Regions from separate parts of the Rhizobium sp. NPDC090275 genome, predicted to be linked through region 2. Evidence: riboswitches for the same ligand, from Rfam matches in the RefSeq annotation. Region 2 holds a riboswitch; the other holds the start of a gene.
What was found. Region 2 has a riboswitch for cobalamin ahead of bluB (5,6-dimethylbenzimidazole synthase). Riboswitches for the same ligand answer to the same signal wherever they lie in the genome.
Positions count from the first base shown of each region.

Region 1: it holds a riboswitch for cobalamin, as region 2 does, so the genes downstream of both, cobU (bifunctional adenosylcobinamide kinase/adenosylcobinamide-phosphate guanylyltransferase) here and bluB (5,6-dimethylbenzimidazole synthase) in region 2, are expected to answer to the same signal.

Region 1 is NZ_JBIVYL010000001.1:750,077-753,670, reverse strand. It holds gene cobW (cobalamin biosynthesis protein CobW) at 1-987, opposite strand, end outside; gene cobU (bifunctional adenosylcobinamide kinase/adenosylcobinamide-phosphate guanylyltransferase) at 992-1,510, opposite strand; cobalamin riboswitch at 1,621-2,014, opposite strand; gene ACIQUB_RS03600 (chloride channel protein) at 2,261-3,594, shown strand, end outside.
Region 2 is NZ_JBIVYL010000014.1:25,110-28,703, forward strand. It holds gene ACIQUB_RS27510 (DUF2865 domain-containing protein) at 106-1,224, shown strand; gene bluB (5,6-dimethylbenzimidazole synthase) at 1,238-1,924, opposite strand; cobalamin riboswitch at 1,964-2,147, opposite strand; gene ACIQUB_RS27520 (TolB family protein) at 2,173-3,006, opposite strand; gene ACIQUB_RS27525 (LTA synthase family protein) at 3,281-3,594, shown strand, end outside.

The DNA of each region.
Region 1 (3,594 bases), on a different contig from region 2:
CACCAGCCGCGTGCCGCGCGCCTCGCCGGCAGCCCAGGCGCGGTCGAAATAGTGGTCGATACGGCTGCCGACAGCCTGCAGCTGCAGGCGCATCGGCTTGCCGGGAACGTCGACGAAACCCTTGACGCGCAGAACGTCGTGCTCGGCAATGATGCCCTTCAGGGTTTCGACAAAGGCGGCCGGATCGGCGATCGGCCCGAGCTCGACGACGAAGCTGTCGAACTCGTCGTGATCATGCGGCGTGCCGTCCTCATGCTCAAGTTCGTGATGGGACTTGCGGTTGCCGATATCTTCCTCGGTGCCGATGCCAAGGCCGAGCAGAACGCTTGCCGGCACGTCGCCGTTCTTCGCCTCGATCATCGCGGGCTTGCGCGCCGTGCGCGAAGCAACCTCGTCGCGGACGCGGGCAAGGCCGGCGCTGTCGATGAGGTCGGTCTTGTTGAGCACGATCAGGTCGGCGCAGGTGAGCTGGTCTTCGAAGAGTTCCTCGATCGGGCTCTCGTGATCGAGCGTCTCGTCCTCAACGCGGCGGGCGTCGACGGCATCGTGATCGTCGGCGAAGCGGCCGGCGGCGACGGCAGCGCTGTCGACGACGGTGATCACACCATCGACGGTTACCTGCGTGCGGATGTCGGGCCAGTTGAAGGCGGCGACCAGCGGCTGCGGGAGAGCTAGGCCCGAGGTTTCGATGACGATATGGTCCGGACGGTTCTCGCGCTCCAGGAGCTTGCTCATGGTCGGGATGAAGTCGTCGGCAACCGTGCAGCAGATGCAGCCATTGGTGAGCTCGATGATATCGTCCTCGGTGCAATTCTCAGCGCCGCAGCCCTTCAGCACTTCGCCATCGACGCCGAGATCGCCGAACTCGTTGATGATGAGCGCGATCTTCTTGCCGCCCGCATTGGTCAACAGGTTGCGGATCATCGTCGTCTTGCCGGCGCCGAGGAAGCCGGTGATGACGGTGGCGGGGATCTTTTGCTGGTTCATCAATTCAACCCTTCATTTTCAGCGGCAGTCCCGCCGCGATAAAATACACATCCGCGGCGACCGCCGCGATCATCTGGTGCAGCCGCCCGGCATGGTCGCGAAATTCGCGCGCCATCCGGTTCTCGGGCACGATGCCGAGGCCGACTTCATTGGAAACGATGACGAGGCGCGCCTTGGCCTTCGGCAGACAGGCGGCCAGTGCCGCAAATTCCGCCGCCATATCGCGCTCATCCATCATCAGATTGGTGACCCACAGCGTCAGGCAATCGACAAGCACCGCCCGCCCCTCGCCGTCGATCGCGGCAAGTTGGCCGACGAGATCGAGCGGCTCCTCATGCGTCGTCCAGAGGTCACCGCGATCGGCCTTGTGCTGGTCGATCCGCGCACGCATCTCCTCGTCCCACGCACGGCCGGTGGCGATGTAGTGGCGCTCAAGGCCGCTGTCGATGACGAGCTGTTCGGCAAAGCGCGACTTGCCGGAGCGGGCGCCACCTAAAACAAGCGTAGAGGATGCGGTCGTCATGCGTGGACGACTTCAAAGGAGCGCGTCCGGCCTGACGCCGACGCCAAAATCTCATTGTCTGCCATGACAACCTCCGTGCTGGCATTGGGCACACTTGCCCAGGGGTGGGCTTTGCGCCCGGCACGATTGGCAGGTCTCCTGGCTCGCGGGTCCAGGCGACGATCGGAATAGCCACGCAGGCCATCCCGATCGTGCCATCGGTTCTTCCTCGCCTTCCCGGCTGCAATCATGAAAAGGCGGACGATTCGTAGATAAGGAGGCGTCCAACCCCGGTTGATCATGGCTTGCGTCGCCAGTGGCTTTTCCGCCGCCTTCAGCCCCTCGCCCGCCTGCACCACGCAGGCAGCCAGCTTGGGAGCATCCGACGCCGGACGGAAGACCCTGACCGCTCTACAGTCGCGGGGTCGGCTGTGATGAAGGCGCCCTGGTTGGGTCCACCCCGTCACATTCCCTTTTCATCCGCACCGCTTTTGGCGATCCGGAACCATCCGTTATCGATCCATGGTTAGGCAAGCGCGGCTGCGAAGTCAATCGACCGCCAATCGCGGCCACCAGCCAAATTGACTGATATCAAACACCAAGACGATCATCTCTACCAGATTTATCGTCTATTATCAGAGACTTAATGTCATAAAAACTTGTTGCGTCAGCCGGGTTTTTGCCGCATTTGCAGCGCATGCGGCGCAGCACCGCAAATGTCCCCTCCTTTACCACCCTTGAACGGGCTTTCGCCCGCCTAGTTTCCCCATCATGCGCCTGAAAATCAATCTTAGACGGCTCGGCCCGCTACACACACTGCTCGATGCGGGGCGCATGCGCGCGCTCCTGAGGCGCAGCGAGATGGGCATGGTTCTGGCCGGCGCGCTGATCGGCGTCACATCAGGCCTCGCCGTCACCGGCATGAGCCTCATCTCGCGCGAGATGCACAGCCTGATCTTCGGGATCAGCGACGTAGAGCGTCTGAGCTCGTCTCAAATCGACGACAAGTTCCTGCTGATGGCGGCCCCCGTCTGCGGCGGCATCCTGCTCGGCCTGTTGATGTATGTGCTGGCGAAGACCCGCAAGAAGCCGATGGTCGACCCGATTGAGGCCAACGCGCTGCATGGCGGCCGCCTGTCCTTGACCGACAGCATCATCGTCGCCATCCAGAACCTGATCTCCAACGGCTTCGGCGCCTCGGTCGGCCTCGAGGCCGGCTACACGCAGTTGGCGTCTGGCATCGCATCGAAACTCGGCTTCAAACTGCAGCTGCGCCGCGCCGACTTGCGCGTTCTCGTCGGCTGCGGCGCCGCCGGCGCCATCGCGGCCGCCTTCAACGCGCCGCTGACGGGCGCCTTTTATGCCTTCGAGCTCATCATCGGCACTTATACGATCGTGTCGCTCACACCCGTCGTCGTCTCGGCGCTCGTTTCCACGCTGGTCGCACGGCTGCTGGCTGGTAGCGACTTCATCATCGATGTCGGCGATTTCGGCACCGTCATGCCGGCTGATTATGTGCCGGCCATCCTGCTCGGCGCCTTCTGCGCCGGCATCGGCATCCTGATCATGCAGGGCGTCGCCTTTATCGAGGAGCTCGCACGCCGCAGCTCGATCGCGCTCCCGTTCCGCCCGGCGCTTGGCGGCATCATCGTCGGATTGCTGGCGCTGGTGACACCGCAGGTGCTGTCGGCAGGCCATGGCGCCCTGCATCTCAATCTCGACCGCGAGGTCGTGATTCCCGTGCTGATCGGCCTTTTCCTGCTGAAGGCGCTGGCCTCGGCGATCTCGATCGGCTCCGGCTTCCGCGGCGGCCTGTTCTTTGCCTCGCTGTTCATGGGCGCGCTGCTCGGCAAGTTCTTCGCCTATTCGGCCCCTTATTTCGCCCATGCGACGCTGACGCCGATCATCTATGCCGTCGTCGGCATGAGCTCGCTTGCCGTCGCCGTCATCGGCGGGCCGTTGACCATGACCTTTCTGGCGCTGGAGATCACAGGCGACTTCCCGATCACGGCGTTGGTCTTGGCCGCCGTCATCACCTCGTCGCTGGTCGTGCGCAGCACCTTCGGCTACTCCTTCGCCACATGGCGTTTCCACCTGCGTGGCGA
Region 2 (3,594 bases):
GTTAGGCTCTGAGCGGCAGCTTGTTAAGACAAGCAGGTTATATCGAAGGGCGGGCCATGGTCCGCCCTTCGCCATTTGGTATTTGCTCACTGACGGGACGATGCCTTGAAACGCCTCACGCTGGCCGCAGCACTCCTGATTGCCCTTTCCGCCCCTGCCTATTCGCAGCTGGCGCCGATCTGCGGTCAACTGCGCGCTCGCTTGGCAACCATCCCGGAAACGATCGGCGGCGGCATGTCGTCAGAAATACGCCGCTTCGCCAGCGCCATCACCGAACAGAACCTCGAGCTTCGCAAGCTGCGCAGCGACCAGCGCCGCAGCGGCTGCAGCAGCGGCAGCATGGTGGTGATCGGCGGCGACAATGCCGGCTATTGCGGCGAGCTCGAACAAGCCGAAGCGAAGATGCTCGACAACATCGCCGACCTGCAGATGCGTCGTGACGAGTTGCGCGCGCAAAGCCCGGACGCCCGCCTGCGCAACGAGCTCTTCGCAGCGCTCGACGAGAACAACTGCAACGCGCCCGTGCAGCAATATGAAGAGCCGCAATATGCGAACCCGCCCAGCATCGACGATCAGGCGATGCGCAGCGACACCTTCATTCCGCTCGGCGGCGAGCGTCAGCGCTCCTACGAGTTCTCGCCCGGCGGCCAACCTCTGACGCATCTGAACACGATCTGCGTGCGCAGCTGCGACGGCGGCTTCTTCCCCATCCGCTCGAACGCCACCTCCTTCGATTTCGCCCGCGACGCCAACACCTGCCAGCAGATGTGCCCCGGCATCGAAACAGAGCTCTACTATCACGACGTTTCCAGCGGCGAGAGCGAGAACATGATCTCGGCCTCAACGGGTGCGCCTTACAGCGCCATGCCGAACGCATTCGCCTACAAGAACCGCAAGCCCGGTGAAAAATCCTCCTGCAGCTGCAATCTGCCCGCCTATTACGAACAGATGCGCCGCAACCAGTCTGTGAGCGCCCCGTCGCCTCAGAGCTCGATCACCACGATCGAAACCCCGAACACCGCCGCCGCCAAGCCCGAGAGCCCGGCCACACCTCAACAGCCCGCACCGCAGGCGCAGGTCCCCGATCGCCCCTACGATCCCAGCGCCGGCAAGGTGCGCCAAGTTGGTCCGCAGTTTCTGGCGGGCGATCAGGGATCGATTGACCTGAAACACCCCGCCATGCCGGGCGCCCAACCCCAGCAACCGCCGGCGCAGAAGCAGTAGAGGGCGTCGCGCGCTATTCGCCCCCGCCCCAGCGATCCGCAAACACCAGCTCTTCCAGCGGCAGCCGCTGCCGCCAGCCCTTCACGGCGAGTTCCGGCTCCTCGTAGAGCCGGTCGACATAGCCAACACAGAGCCAGGCGACGATCTCGATCCGATCAGGCACGCCGAGCGCCCGTTTCAAATCCGCCTCGTGAAAAATGCTGACCCAGCCGACGCCGATGCCTTCGGCACGCGCCGCAAGCCACAGGTTCTGCACGGCACAGACGGTGGAGTAAGAATCCATCCGCCTATTATGCGTACGCCCCAGCACCACGTCGCCGCAGCGATCCGGATCGCAGGTCACGCAGATGCCGACGGGCGCTGTGCGAATGCCCTCGAGTTTCAGGTTTCGGTAGGCCTGCTGCCGCTCGCCGGAAAACATCTCCGCCGCCTCGGCATTCGCCTTGGAAAAGGCTTCCCACACAGTGGATCGCACGGCCTGATCACGCACCACGATGAAATTCCACGGCTGCATGAAGCCGACGGACGGCGCGTGATGGGCGGCAGCCAGCAGCCTCCCGATGACGTCATCGGGCACGGCATCCGGCAGAAATTCCGATCGTACGTCGCGTCTGGTCTCGATGGCTCTGTAAACGGCGTCGCGCTCGCTCGTCGAAAAGGCACCAGCTCTCGCAAGAGAGCCAGATTGGTCTGGTCGCATCGTCAATCCCCAACAACACAACCGGCCGCTGTCCAGGCGGTCAGTCTATGATTGTCGGGCCGGTCTTCTGACTTGGCGTCATCCGTCTGCCACGCCTTCCCGGCAAAGCGCCAGTGGCATCAAGCGGCAGACGTCGGCCTTACAGCGTTGGGCACGTTCCGGTCTTGCACCGAATTCCCGATTCTCCCGCAAGCTTGCGGGCACCCGACGCGCCACCTATGCCGACAAACCGTGACTTGTGCAATCGCTCAAACCTCGACCGGGAAATATCGCACATAGGCGAACTCATCACCATCCGGTGACCAGTTTGGAACATTGATCGATCCCTGCCCGCCGAAGAGTTCGAACAGCGTCGTCAGATTTCCCCCGTCCATATCCATGATCCGCATCCGCACATGCTTGTCGCGCGGATGGTCGAACACATCGGGATCGTAGGAAATCAGCACGACCTTGTCGTTATTCGGGGATGGATGCGCGAACCAGTTGCCGTAATTGTCGTGCGTCACCTGCTCGACGCCGGTTCCGTCGGGATGGATGCGCCAGATCTGCATCAGGCCGGTGCGGCTGGAGTTGAAATAGATCCAGCGCCCATCTGCCGAATAATCCGGCCCGTCATTGCGGCCCTCGCCATGCGTCAACCGCCGTTCTTCGCCGCCGGTCACGTCGATCGTGTAGATATCGAACAGGTCGCCGCGAATGCCGCAATAGGCGAGGTCCTTCCCGTCAGGCGACCAGCCATGCCAGTAGGACGGATGATTGGTGGTCACCAGCTGCGGCGCCCCACCCTCGATCGGCAGCGTGTAGATCGCCGACTTGCCGAACTCGACCTTGTCGGAGATGACGATCCTTTTGCCATCGGGCGAAATCCCGTGGTCGTTGTTGCAGGCGGTCGCAAAGCCGGTATCGACATGCGCCACCTTGGCAGACCCGTCGAGCGCCAGCCGGTAGAGCAGGCCCTCGTCGTTGAGCAGGAGATAGCTACCGTCAGGAGCGTAGTTGGGCGCTTCGACCAACCTCTCGGTCTGCCAGATCACACGGGCCTCGCCCGTCTTGACGTTGTAGATCTCGACGGAACTGCGCATGCAAACTCTCCTCTGACGCGAACATATCCATGACCTACGACAGCTAATTAAGGCACGCAAGGATCGCCCGCGCGCGGCAATGGCACTCCTCATCCCGAGCCCGCGCGAAATCAGGCAACCGGCCACCGAAAAGTTTGTGATCAAAAAAGCGTTAAGGCCGCGAAACAACAATGGTTCATCTAGCGTTCATGACGAAGATGTGACAGTTCGATGACGTTATGATGACGCTGGAGTTCCGCCATTGATCGCGCAAGTTTTCAAGTCCGGAGCGGCAATGCGCGAGGCGGCACTCTATGGTGGCGTTGGCGCGGATACCCGCCCTTCCATCCTGCGCGGCGCAATTGCAGTCGCCTTGACCGCCGTGATGGCGTTGCTTGCAACCTTCTCTGTCGAAGTGATCGCGCGCGGCGGCGCAACCGACGTGGGCGCCTTTCTGTCTTCCACGGCCCGCCCGGGCATGACCACGGTCGTCATGCTGACCATCGTGATGCTCTGCGTCGATGCGATCCTCGGCCGCCGTTTCCTCTCTGCACTGGTCGTCCTGCCGCTCGTGCTCATGCCGGCGCTCGTCTCCAATCAGAAACAGCA